Linked DNA regions of Actinokineospora baliensis. The protein of the gene in region 2 interacts with the protein of the main gene of each other region in a pairwise test. Links are inferred from orthologs where the notes say so. Each region holds a gene or a part of one and is shown on either strand. Other genes may lie near its edges.

The links.
Region 1: the proteins of rlmB (region 2) and JOD54_RS02615 interact in binary tests that used the Escherichia coli proteins (3 or more experiments, as listed by UniProt). The link is inferred for Actinokineospora baliensis from one-to-one orthologs.

What each region holds. Positions count from the first base shown.
Region 1 is NZ_JAFBCK010000001.1:645,746-652,004, forward strand. The notes cover bases 2,270-5,195. They hold JOD54_RS02615 (NAD(P)H-hydrate dehydratase), read right to left. Parts: upstream 4,484-5,195; coding sequence 3,056-4,483; downstream 2,270-3,055. Other genes in these bases: alr (alanine racemase), read right to left, coding at 2,270-3,059; glmS (glutamine--fructose-6-phosphate transaminase (isomerizing)), read right to left, coding at 4,493-5,195. Also shown: JOD54_RS02595 (HAD family hydrolase), read right to left, coding at 1-461; tRNA (adenosine(37)-N6)-threonylcarbamoyltransferase complex ATPase subunit type 1 TsaE, read right to left, coding at 485-940; JOD54_RS02605 (alpha/beta fold hydrolase), read right to left, coding at 943-1,989; more of alr, read right to left, coding at 1,989-2,269; more of glmS, read right to left, coding at 5,196-6,259. UniProt on the Escherichia coli protein: Bifunctional enzyme that catalyzes the epimerization of the S- and R-forms of NAD(P)HX and the dehydration of the S-form of NAD(P)HX at the expense of ADP, which is converted to AMP.
Region 2 is NZ_JAFBCK010000001.1:1,822,816-1,829,110, forward strand. Bases 1,067-4,028 are described here. They hold rlmB (23S rRNA (guanosine(2251)-2'-O)-methyltransferase RlmB), read right to left. Parts: upstream 3,044-4,028; coding sequence 2,090-3,043; downstream 1,067-2,089. Other genes in these bases: JOD54_RS08655 (DUF445 family protein), read right to left, coding at 1,067-1,880; cysS (cysteine--tRNA ligase), read right to left, coding at 3,045-4,028. Outside these bases: JOD54_RS08650 (DUF445 domain-containing protein), read right to left, coding at 1-657; more of JOD54_RS08655, read right to left, coding at 708-1,066; more of cysS, read right to left, coding at 4,029-4,430; JOD54_RS08670 (HAD family hydrolase), read right to left, coding at 4,556-5,248; JOD54_RS08675 (PPOX class F420-dependent oxidoreductase), read right to left, coding at 5,269-5,661; ispF (2-C-methyl-D-erythritol 2,4-cyclodiphosphate synthase), read right to left, coding at 6,074-6,295. UniProt on the Escherichia coli protein: Specifically methylates the ribose of guanosine 2251 in 23S rRNA.

The DNA.
Region 1 (6,259 bases), 1.2 Mb from region 2 along the record:
GCGGCCCTGTGCGGCTTGGTGTACTCGAGGTCGCTGCTCCAGACCCGGGCGTGGAACAGGTCCAGCACGCCGTCGCGGTGCAGCACCTCCTCGTGCCAGGCGGCGGGCCACGCGGTCGACGAAAGGACGCCGGTGCGCAGGCCGCGCTCGCGCAGCCCGGTCAGCATCGGCGCGACGTCCGGATCGGTGTGCGTCGCCTGGTCCCAGTAGCCGCGGAACGCCTGCAGCGCCTGTTCGTCGAAGGGCGCCTGCACCCCCTCCAGCACCTGGGCCAGGGTGAACGCCCGGTGCTCGTCGCGCACCAGCAGCCAGGCCGCGCTCTCCGCCGCGAACACGGTCGCGGCGAGGGTGCTCGCCGCGGACTCGTCATCGGGGTGCAGGACGTCGGCGTAGGCGCGCCAGGCCGCCAAGTGGTCGATGGTCACCCACGGGGTGAGCGTGCCACCCCAGTCAAAGATCACCGCGCGCACGGAAACCCCCAGAATCACCCGATCGGTCGGTCGACCCAGGCACCGTACCGCTCGACCGTGGCCACGCGGGAGTCGTCGGGGTGCCGGTCCAGCCGGATCAGCAGGTGGTCGGCGGAGAGCCGGTCCGCGCTGCCCTCGCCCCACTCGACGACCACGGCGGACTCGACCAGCTCGGTGTCCAGGTCGAGGTCGTCGAGCTCGTCGAGCGAGCCGCCGAGCCGGTAGGCGTCCACGTGCACCATCGGGATGCCCCTGGCCCCGGCCTTGTGCTCGCGGGCGATGATGAAGGTCGGGCTGCTGACCCGACCGGACACGCCCAGTCCCGCGCCGATGCCCTGCGCCAGCGCGGTCTTCCCGGCGCCGAGCGGCCCGGCGAGCAGCACCAGGTCGCCCGGCCGCAGCACACCGCCGAGGGCGCGGCCGAAGTCGTGGGTGTCGCGCGGGGTTGGCAGCCGCACGGTCTCTGCCATGGTCATCCTCCCTGGTGGCTCTCGCGCAGCAGCGTAGCCAGGTGCTCGGTGACCAGGTCCGCCCGCTCCAGCATCACCACGTGCCCGGCGCCGGGGACGCGGACCAGGGTCGCGTCGGGCAGCGCGGCGGCGATCCGCTCGGCGTGCGCGAACGGGGTCATCCAGTCGTGGTCGCCGCTGAGCACGAGCACGCGGCAGTGCTTGAGCCCGGCGAGCGCGGCGTAGCGGTTGTGGCTGCCGAGGGTGTCGACGAAGTCGGCCAGGACCCGCACCGGCGTCACGTCCAGCATCTTGACCAGGAAGTCGACCAGGCGGGGACTGGTGTTGCCCGGCCCGAAGCCGATGGTCCGCGCGGCTTGGCGGGTGATGCCGCCGCCCGCGGTGCGCACGAGTTCGACGGCGGCGGGCTGCCACTCGGCGACCCGGCCGAGCACCCTGGTCAGCGGGTTGTACTTGGACAGCAGCGGTCGGGGCAGGCCGCTGCGGCCGACCTCGCCCGCGGAGGTGCCGATGAGCGCGACGCCGGTGACCCGCTCGGCGAACAGCTCGGGGGCGCGTTCGGCCAGCGCCATGACGACCATGCCGCCCATGGAGTGTCCGATGAGGACGATCGGGCCGTCCGGCACGACCGCGCGCAGCACCTCGTCGAGGTCGGCGGCGAGTTGGTCGATCGTGCTGGCGGCCGCGGACGAGCGCCCCGACCGGCCGTGGCCGCGGTGGTCGTAGAGCACTTGGCGCACCCGGGGATCGACGAGGTCGGCCAGGTCGCGGCGCTGGAAGTGCCAGCCCAGCCTGCTCATGGCGAACCCGTGCACCAGCACCGCGGTGATCTCGGCCTGGCCGCCGTCCGCCGGGTCGACCTCTTCGTAGGACAGCAGCACGCCGTCGTCGGCGACCACCGACCCGGTCCGGTCCGGCACCAGTTCGCCCAGCGGCTCGTCCAGGTACGGGTCTTCGCGCGGTGAGCGCTTGCGCACGCCCACCGCGACGGCCGTCGCCGCCGCGGCGAGGACACCGGCTCCCGCGGCCAGCTTGCCGATCCGGTTCATCAGCCCAGGTACCTGCGGCGCACGCGCGGCCGGTACATGCCGGTGACGATCTCGTAGTCGATGGTGCCGATCGCGTCGGCCCACTCGGTGGCCGTGGGCTCGCCGCGCGCGGCGGACCCGAACAGCACGACCTCGTCGCCCTCGGAGACAGCCGCGTCACCGCAGTCGACGATGATCTGGTCCATGCACACGCGTCCCCGGATCGGCCGTCGCTCGCCCGCCAGCAGCACGTCCATCCGGTTGGACAGCAGCCGGGGCACACCGTCGGCGTAGCCCGCGGTGACCAACGCCAACGTGGTGTCGCGGCCCGCGGTCCACGTCTGTCCATACGAGACCGATTCGCCCGCGCGGACCCGTTTGACCAGCGCGACCTCCGAGCGGAAGCTCATCACCGGCCGCAGGTCTTCCTCTTGCGCCAACGGGTTGAGCCCGTACATGGCGATGCCGAGCCGGACCATGTCGAAGTGCAGGTCGGGCCGGTTGAGCGTGGCGGCCGAGTTGGCGAGGTGCCGCTTGGGCCGCAGCCCGGCGGCGAGCGCGATGTCGTACGCCTCGCCGAACCGCTTGGCCTGCTCGTCGGTCGCCGGGTGGGCGGGGTCGTCAGCGCACGCGAGGTGCGACCAGACCGCGTACACCTCGTTGTCCGACGCCGCCGCGGCTTCGACCAGTTCCGACCACGACTCCGGCGGGCACCCGTTGCGGCACAAGCCGGTGTCGACCTTCAGGTGGATCCTGGCCCCCGACAACCGCTCCAGCTGTTCCACAGAGGACACCCCGACGTCAACGCCCGCGTCGACGGCGGCGGACATGTCGGCGCCTGGTCCGTCCAACCAGGACAGAATGGGAGCTTCGATCCCGGCTTCCCGCAACACGAGCGCCTCGTTGAGCGAACACGAACCGAGCCAGGTCACGCCCGCTTCCAGTGCCGCCCTGGCGACCCGAACCGCGCCATGCCCGTACCCGTCGGCCTTGACCACCGCCATCGCCTCGGCACCGGACGCCCGCGCGACCAGCAGGGACACGTTGTGCCGCAACGCCTCCAGGTCGACAACAACTTCGGCCCGACTCATGACACCACCGACCTGATCGCTTCCGGCAGGGCTGACACGATCGCCGACGCGGGCGCCGGGGCACCGCGCGCGGCCAACTCCCCGGCCCGCACGTGCACGAACGCCGCGCACCCGGCGGCCAACAGCGGGTCCAGCCCGGCGGCCAGCAGCGCCCCGACCATCCCGGACAGCACGTCCCCGGACCCGGCCGTGGCCAACCAGTGCGACCGCGCCGGGTTCACCAGCACCGTCCCGCCTGCGTCCGCGATCACCGTCGCGTGCCCCTTGAGCAGCACTGTCACATCCAACTCCGCCGCCAACGCCACCGCGGCACCGACCCGGTCAGCACCGAGTTCGATCCCGCGCGGCTGCGCGATCCGCGCGAACTCCCGGTCGTGCGGGGTCAGCAGCACCGGCACGTCCGGGTCGCGCGCGTCCCACAGGTCCGGGTGCGCGGCCAGCAGCGTGATCCCGTCGGCGTCCACGCACACCGGGACACCGGCGCCGAGCACGTCCCCGAGCAGGTCCCTGGCGGCCTTACCGGTGCCCATCCCCGGTCCGACTACCCAGGCCTGGACCCGACCGGTGTCGCCGATCGACCCGGTCGCGATCACCTCCGGCCACCGCCGCCGCACCTCGTCGGCCGCCGATCCCACGTACCTGGTCAGCCCGGAGGTCGCGAGCACCGCGGCACCGACGGACAGCACTGCGGCACCCGGGTAGGTCGACGACCCGGCGGCCACCCCGACCACGCCCTGCGTGTACTTGTCGTCGCCCGCGCCCGGGAGCGGCCACGCCGACCCGACTTCCCGCTCCGACAGCACGGAGAACCTGGGTTCCGGCAGGTCAAGCCCCAGGTCGACCAGGTGAACGACCCCGCACCGGGCGGCGGCGAGGTAGTGCACCGGCTTGTGCCCGCCGAATGTCACCGTCACGTCGGCCGTCACCGCGGGCCCGCTCACCGCGCCCGTGTCCGGATCGACCCCGCTGGGCAGGTCGACCGCCACCACGGGCGCCTTGATCCGCGACACCGCGGCCGCGGCGGCGGGCCGCAGAGGTCCGCGCGCCGACAACCCCACGATCCCGTCGATGACCAGGTCCGCGAAGTCCAAGTCCGCCACCGTGCCGACCCGACCACCAGCGCGCTTCAAGGCGGCCAGCCCTTCGGCGTGCACGCGGTCGGGGTCGAGCAGGACAGCCGTCACCCCGACCGAGCGCTTGCGCAGGAACGCACCGGCCCAGAGCGCGTCGCCACCGTTGTCACCCGTGCCGACCAGCAGCGCGACCCGTCTGCCGGACACGCCGCCGGTGCGCTGCTCGAGCAGCCGGGCGGCGTGCAACGCGACGCCGTGCGCGGCTCTGCGCATGAGTGCGCCGGGCGCGGTCGCGGCCAGCACCAGCCGCTCGGCTTCGCGGATGGTCGCGGTGGTCCAGGCGCCCTGCACTCGCGCCTCCTATTCGACGGTGACCGACTTGGCCAGGTTGCGCGGCTTGTCCACGTCGTAGCCCCGGGACCGGGCGATCTCGGCGGCGAGGACCTGCAGCGGCACGGTCGACACCAGCGGCTGCAGCAGCGTCGGCACCGCCGGGATCTCGATGAGCTCGTCGGCGAACGGCCGCACGGTCTCGTCGCCATCCTCGGCGATGACGATGGTCCGGGCGCCGCGGGCCTGGATCTCGCTGATGTTGGACACCAGCTTCGAGTGCAGCACCGCGCGCCCCTTCGGCGAGGGCATCACCACGACCACCGGCAGGCCCGGCTCGATCAGCGCGATCGGCCCGTGCTTGAGCTCGCCAGCCGCGAAGCCCTCGGCGTGCATGTACGCCAACTCCTTGAGCTTGAGCGCGCCCTCCAGCGCCACCGGGTAGCCGACGTGCCGACCGAGGAACAGCACGGCCTTGGCGTCCGACAACTCCTGGCCGAGCGCCTGGACCTGGGCGGTGGTGCCCAACACCTGCCGCACGGCCTCGGGCATGGCGGCCAGCTCGTGGAACTCGCGGGCGACCTCGTCGGGGTACTTGGTGCCGCGCGCCTGCGCCAGGGCCAGGCCGACCAGGTAGTTCGCCGCGATCTGGGCGAGGAACGCCTTGGTCGAGGCGACCCCGATCTCGGGCCCGGCGTGGGTGTAGAGCACCGCGTCGGACTCGCGCGGGATCTGCGCGCCGTTGGTGTTGCAGACCGCCAGCACCCTGGCCTTCTGCTCGCGGGCGTGCCGCACGGCCTCCAGCGTGTCCGCGGTCTCGCCGGACTGCGACACGGCCACGACCAGGGTGTCGCGGTCGAGCACCGGGTCGCGGTAGCGGAACTCCGAGGCCAGCTCGACCTCGACCGGCAGCCGGGTCCAGTGCTCGATGGCGTACTTGGCGACCAGGCCGGAGTGGTAGGCCGACCCGCAGGCGACGACGAACACCTTGTCCACGTCGCGCAGGTCCTGATCGGAGAGCCGCTGCTCGTCGAGCACGATCCGGCCGTCGGCGAAGTGCCCGCGCAGGGTGTCGGCCAGCGCGGTCGGCTGCTCGTCGATCTCCTTGAGCATGAAGTACTCGTGGCCGCCCTTCTCGGCGGCCGAGAGGTCCCAGTCCACGGTGAACGGCTTGGCCGGGGCGGGCTCGCCGTGGAAGTCGAGCACCTCGTAGCCGCCGCGGGTGATCACCACCAGCTGGTCCTGGCCCAGCTCGACGGCCTCGCGGGTGTGCTCGATGAACGCGGCCACGTCCGAGGCGACGAAGGTCTCGCCGTCGCCGATGCCCAGCACCAGCGGGGAGCTGCGGCGGGCGGCGACGATCAGGTCCGGCTCGTCGGCGTGCGTGACGACCAGGGTGAACGCGCCCTCCAAGCGGCGGCACACGGCCCGAACGCTCGCGGGCAGGTCTCCACGGGTGTCGCCGTCGGCGTAGGCGCGGGCGACCAGGTGGGCCGCGGTCTCGGAGTCGGTGTCGCTGGCCAGCTCGACGCCAGCGGCCTCCAGCTCGGCGCGCAGCGAGGCGAAGTTCTCGATGATCCCGTTGTGCACGACCGCGACCCGACCGGTCGTGTCCCGGTGCGGGTGCGAGTTGCGGTCCACCGGGGCGCCGTGCGTGGCCCACCGGGTGTGCCCCATGCCCGCGGTACCCGCGAACCCCGCCCTGCCGACCTCGTCGAGCCGGGCCTCCAGGTTCGCCAGCCGACCGGCCTTGCGCTCCACGGCCAGCCCGTCGCCCACGAGGACGGCCACACCGGC
Region 2 (6,295 bases):
GATCGGCAGTACCAGCGGTTCCCTGGTCAGCGCCCACACGGCGGTCTGCACGACGCCGAGCGCGAAGCCGAAGTAGATGCCGCAGCGGGCGATGAAGGCCATCTCCGGGCGGGAGATGTCGCGCACCAGCCGCACCAGCAGTTCCTTGTCCCGCTCCAGCGCGGTCACCGCCACCTGCCCGACGTCGAGCACGTCGCCGATGTTGGCCCTGACCTCGGCCATCACCTTGCGGACCAGCGCTGGCGAGCCCGCCTGCACCTGCTTGACGATCAGGTCTTGGGCCAGCACCGGCAGCACCTCCCACAGCCGGGGGTGGTGGGTCTCCAGCACTTCGCGGGCGATCCGGTCGACGGTGACCAGCAGCGGTCCCTGGATCTGCCTGGCCACCTCGTCGGGGTCGAGCCGCTCGACCACCTCGCGCGGGTCGACCAGCCTGCTGGTGATCAGCTCGGCCGACACCCGGACCATCCGCGCCGAGTTGCGCGGCACCACGCCCTGCCAGCCGAGCCAGGGCGGGGCGATGCCGACGAAGTGCAGTGGCCGGAACATCATCTCGATGGCGACCCGCTTGGTCACGTAGCCGATCACCGCGGCGACGAACGGCATCGACAGGTACACCGGCCAGTGCCGGGAGAGGTCGTCGAGAACAGCGTCCAAACCCGACCCTCCCGTTAGTTGACCCGCTGGTAGATTAACCCGCCCGGCGTTCAGTGCAGGAGCAGCAGGACCTGCAGCTCGCCGACCAGGAACCCGATGAGCGCGCCGACGGTGATCAGCTTCCACTCGTCCTGGCGGAACGCGGGCCGCAGCAGCCCCTCGTACTGCACCGGGGTCAGTCCCTGGATCTGCCGGACGATGGTGGCCCGGATGTCGAGCGCGTCGGTGGCGTAGCCCTCGATGTGCCGCACGGTGTCCGGCACGTGCTCGATCGCCCGCCGCGCCGCCGCGGCCTTCATCTCCTGGTAGCGCCGCGGCCCGACCGCGGCGACCACCAGCGGCTTGGCCAGGCTCGCCTGCTCGTCGACGGCCCGGCGCACCTCGCGCTCGACCATCCGGTGCAGCCGGTCGGCGCCCGGCCCGGTGAGCACCGCCTCGAGCACGTTGGCCACGGTCAGGATCTCGCCCGCGATCAGCTCGCCGTAGTCGCGGGCCACCGCCATCCGCCTGCGCTGGAACATGCCCTGCCAGGTCACCAGCCCGAGGAACCGCTTCGGCCGCCGGGGGAAGAAGATCATCTTCAGTGCCAGCCAGTCGGTCAGCCACCCGGTCAGCCCGCCGAACAGCGGCAGCACCCACGGGTTCTTCGTCAGCGCCCAGGTGATCAGCTGCACGACCCCGATGACCAGCCCGAACCAGATCCCCGACCGCGCGATGAACCGCATCTCCGGCGCCGCGGTCCCCCGGATCAACCGGTTGAGCACCGCCTTGTCGCGCACCAGCGCCCGCACCGCCATCGCCTTGACGTCCAGCAACGCCTCGATGTCGTCGGCGACCTCCCGCATCAACCGCTCCACCACCGACGGCGCGTCCCGGCGGATCCGCCCCAGCACCCGCTCCTGCGCCTGCCGCGGCAACAACTCCCACAGGTTCGGCTGGTACTCGGCCAGCACCTCCCGCGCGATCTCGTCCACCGCCCGCTCGATCGGCTCCCGCAGCTCCTGCGCCACCCGCTTGGGGTCCAGCCGCCCGAACACCTCCCGCGGCGAGATCAGGTTGGTGGTCATCAACTCCATCGCCACCGAAGCCATCCGCTCCGAGTTGCGCGGGATCACCCCCTGCCACCCCAGCGGCCCGACCCCCACGAACTCCAGCGGCCGGAACATCATCTCGATCGCCGCCCGCTTGGTCACGTACCCGATCACCGCGGCCACCAGCGGCATGGACAGGTAGACGTGCCAGTGCGCTCGGAAGTCGGCCAAGACCCCAGCCCAGTCCACCCGGATCACCCTCCAAACAGGACCACCGCAGTCTCGCACGCCAACGGGCGGCATCCCCGGTTCCGCGCGAGATCCACCCGACTTCTCCAGGGAATCGACAAACGGGACCCCCGCCCGGCCGGGCAGGGGTCCCGTTTCTCGGTGCGAGCGGGTCAGACGCGACCGGCGGCGCGGCGGCGGCGGGCGACCTCGGCGAGGACGACGCCCGCGGCCACTGAGGCGTTGAGGGATTCGACGCCCGCGGACATGGGGATGGAGACGGTGGCGTCGCAGGCTTCGCGGACCAGGCGGGTGAGGCCGCGGCCTTCGGAGCCGACCACGATGACCAGGGGGGAGGTGGCCAGGTCGAGGTCGTCGAAGTCCATGGTGCCGTCGGCGTCGAGGCCGACGATCATCAGGCCCTGCTCGGCGAACGCGCGCAGCTGGCGGGTCAGGTTGACCGCGACCGCGACCGGGAGCTTGGCCGCGGTACCGGCCGAGGTGCGCCAGGCGACGGCGGTCATGCCCGCGCTGCGCCGCTGCGGCAGCAGCACGCCGTTGGCGCCGAACGCGGCGGCGGAGCGGACCACGGCGCCGAGGTTGCGCGGGTCGGTCACGCCGTCGAGGGCCACGATCAGCGGGGGTTCGCCGGTGCTGGCGGCGGCGTCGAGCAGTTCGTCCGGGTGCGCGTACTCGAACGGCGGCACCTGCAGCGCCAGGCCCTGGTGCATCGCGCCAGCGGTCAGCCGGTCCAGTTCCGGGCGGGAGACCTCCAGCACCGAGATGCCCCGGTCGGCGGCCAGGCGCACCGACTCGGCGACCCGGTCGTCGGGCTCGATGCCCAGCGCCACGTAGAGCCCGGTCGCCGGGGCGTTCGCGCGCAGCAGTTCGACGACCGGGTTGCGACCCGCGACCAGTTCGTTGCTGCCCTTGTCCTGGGTCTTGGCCGAGCGCTTGGCCGTGGAGTTGGCGCGCCGGTTGGCGGCGTGGCCGGGGCGGTTCTCCGCCTTGGGGGTCGGCCCCTTGCCCTCGAGCGCCCTGCGCCGCTGGCCGCCGGAGCCGACGACGGCGCCCTTCTTCGAGCCCGGCTTGCGCATCGCGCCCCGGCGCTGGGAATTGCCTGCCACGTCAGCTGTCCTTCACTGTCCACTGTGGACCGCCGGGGGTGTCCTCGACGGCGACGCCCGCCTGCAGCAGGCGGTCGCGGATCGCGTCGCTGAGCGCGAAGTCGCGATCGGCGCGGGCTTGGGCCCGCTGCTCGAGCAGGCCGTCGACCAGCGCGGTCAACGCCTGCAGCACCCCGCCCTCGCCTGGGGTGTCCTCGGCCCACAGCAGCGGGTCGAGCCCGAGCACCCCGGTCATCGCGCGCACCGACGACGCCGCGGCGCGCGCGGTGGTGTCATCGCCGGAGTCCAGCGCGGAGTTACCCAGCCGGACCTGGTTGTGCACCGCGGCGAGCGCGGAGGGGGTCGACAGGTCGTCGTCCATCGCGGCGGTGAACTCCGCGGTCACCTCGCCGGGAGCCACCACCCCGGTGCGCTGGACGACCTTGCGCACGAACGCCTCGATCCGGCCGAACGCGCGCACCGACTCCTCGAGCGCCGCCTCCGAGTACTCGACGGTCGACCGGTAGTGCGGCCCGACCAGGTAGTACCGCAGCTCCTGGGCCCGCACCCGGTTGAGCATCTCCGGGATCGACACCACGTTGCCCAGCGACTTCGACATCTTCTCGCCGCTCATGGTGACCCAGGCGTTGTGCATCCAGTAGTTGGCGAACCCGTCACCGGCGGCGCGCGACTGGGCCTGCTCGTTCTCGTGGTGCGGGAAGACCAGGTCGATGCCGCCGCCGTGGATGTCGAACGCGCTGCCGAGGTACGTGCGCGCCATCGCCGAGCACTCCAGGTGCCAACCGGGCCGCCCGGCGCCCCACGGGGTCGGCCAGGACGGCTCACCCGGTTTCGCGGACTTCCACAGGGTGAAGTCGCGCGGGTCGGCCTTGCACTGCGCGGCGGACTCGCCCTGCTGCACCTCGTCCAGCTTCGCGCCGGACAGCTCGCCGTAGGCGGGGTAAGAGGAGACCGAGAAGTAGACGTCGCCACCGGCGGCGTAGGCGTGCCCGTCGTCGATGAGCCGCTGCATCAGCTCGACCATCTGCGTGACGTGGCCGGTCGCGCGCGGCGACACCGACGGCGGGAGGCAGCCCAGGGCGTCGTAGGCGTCCTCGAAGGCGCGCTCGTGCGTCGCCGCCCACTCCCACCACGGCCTGCCCGCGTCCGCGGCCTTCACGAGGATCTTGTCGTCGATGTCGGTGACGTTGCGCACTAGGCGCACGTCGAGGCCGCCATGGGCCAGCCAGCGGCGCACTACGTCGAAGTTCAGGCCGCTGCGCACGTGCCCGATGTGCGGGACGCCCTGCACCGTCGCACCGCAGACGTAGATCGAGGCGATCCCGGGGGTCAGTGGCGCGAACGGGCGCGAGGTGCGACTCGCGCTGTCGTAGATGTGCAGGGACACGACTATCTCCTGGTGGGAGCACAGCGTTGGTTGGGGGAAATGGTACGGGTCACGCCTCGCTCACCCGTGCCCGGTTTGGCTGGTGGCCGGTTGCCGCCGGTCACCAGCCCCGCTCGCGTGGCGTTCTAGTCCGCGATCCCGTGCGTGCGCAACGCGCCGAGCAGCGCGTCCGGGCGATTCGCGGTCGCCTGCGGCTCCACCCGCTCGAATCGACAGCCGAGCAGCGCTGCCGCCCCGTCGGCCTTGGCGCTGTCACCGATCATCAGCGCGTCGGCGGGGGAGACGGCGATCCGCTCGCAGGCGATCTCGAAGATCTTGGCGTCCGGCTTCATCACGCCGACCGCGTAGGACAGCACGTACTCGTCGACCAGCTCAGCCAGGCCCCAGTGCGCGAACGTGTCGCGGACGTCCCAGGCGATGTTGCTGACTACGGCCACCGGCACGCCCTTGGCGCGCAGCAGCCTAAGAGCCGCCTCGGTGTCCGGGTACGGCCGCCACGACGACGGCGCCAGCATCAGGTCGTACACCTGCGTGGCCACGCCCTCGGCCAAGCCGAACTCGGAGTGCGAGAGGGAGGCCTGGTAGGCGGCGCGGTGCACCTCGGGGTCGAGGTCACGGCGGTGCCAGGCGTCGTGCAGGTCCGCGGGCAGGTGCGCCGGGACACCGGTCGGCACCGTCATCAGCGCCAGCAGCTCGGCGTAGCGGTCCGCGGTGAGCGCGCTGCCGTCCTGGTTGTGCAGGCCGTCGACAGCGCCGGTCCCCGGTTCCAGGCGGAACACGGTCCCGGAGAAGTCCAGCAGGACGCCGCGGATGCCCACGGCGTCCACGCTAGAGGTCGCTACGCGTGCCCGGTGATCCGCTCCGGTGTGATGCGCACCACGACCCGCACGGTGTCCGGGGTGTCCCCGGTGTAGGGCTGGCCGCTGTACTTCAGCGACAGCTCGTTGATCAGCTCGTGGCCGCCCTCGGTGGTCAGCTCGGCGACGCCGCGGAACTCCAGGTAGCTGTACGGGTTGTCCTTGTTGATCACCGTGACGCTGACCCGGGGGTCGCGCCGCAGGTTCTTCTCCTTCTGCCTGCCCGCCACCGTCGACAGCAGCACGTCGTCGCCGTCGCGGCGCACCCACAGCACCGAGGTCTGCGGGCTGCCGTCCGGGTTGAGCGTGGCCAGGGTGGCGAAGTTGGGTCCGTCGAGGAGAGCTCGGGCGCCCTCGGACAGTTCTGGTGCCATGCCCAGAACGTACGGGCTTCGGGGTCGGCTCGCCTTCGGCATTGCGCTGGATCCGTGGTGGTCCGGTGTGCTTGATGGGGCCGGTCGGCTCGCGGCTCGGACCCGTCGTGGAGCGGAGTGCTCGATGGGGCCGGTCGGCTCGCCTGCGGCATTGCGCTGGATCGCGGGGTGTGGGGGTGCTCGATGGGGCGAACTTGTTTTGCGCGGGGCCCCTGCACCAGCCGTGGCAGGACCGCAAAAGCCGGGGCCGAAAAGCATGGCCCTGCAGCGAAGCAAGGCTACGACTGCCGCCACCCCACACAAAACAAGTTCGCCCCATCGAGCAGTTTGGTGGGCGGCTTCCTAGGAGCGGTGGTCGGCACTGCTGTCGGGGGCGGGCGGGGCGGGGGCGGGGGCAGTTCAGGCTGTTCCGCTAGTCGATCAGGAGCAGTGCGGTGGCTACGGCTGCGATGCCCTCGCCGCGGCCGGTGAGGCCGAGGCCGTCGGTGGTGGTGCCTGATACCGATACCGGGCCGCCCACGGCTGCCGAGAGCGCCTCCTGGGCCTCCGTGCGGCGCTTGCCGATCTTGGGGTGGGTGCCGATGACCTGCACCGCGGCGTTGCCCACCCGGAAACCGGCCGCTTCGACCCTGGT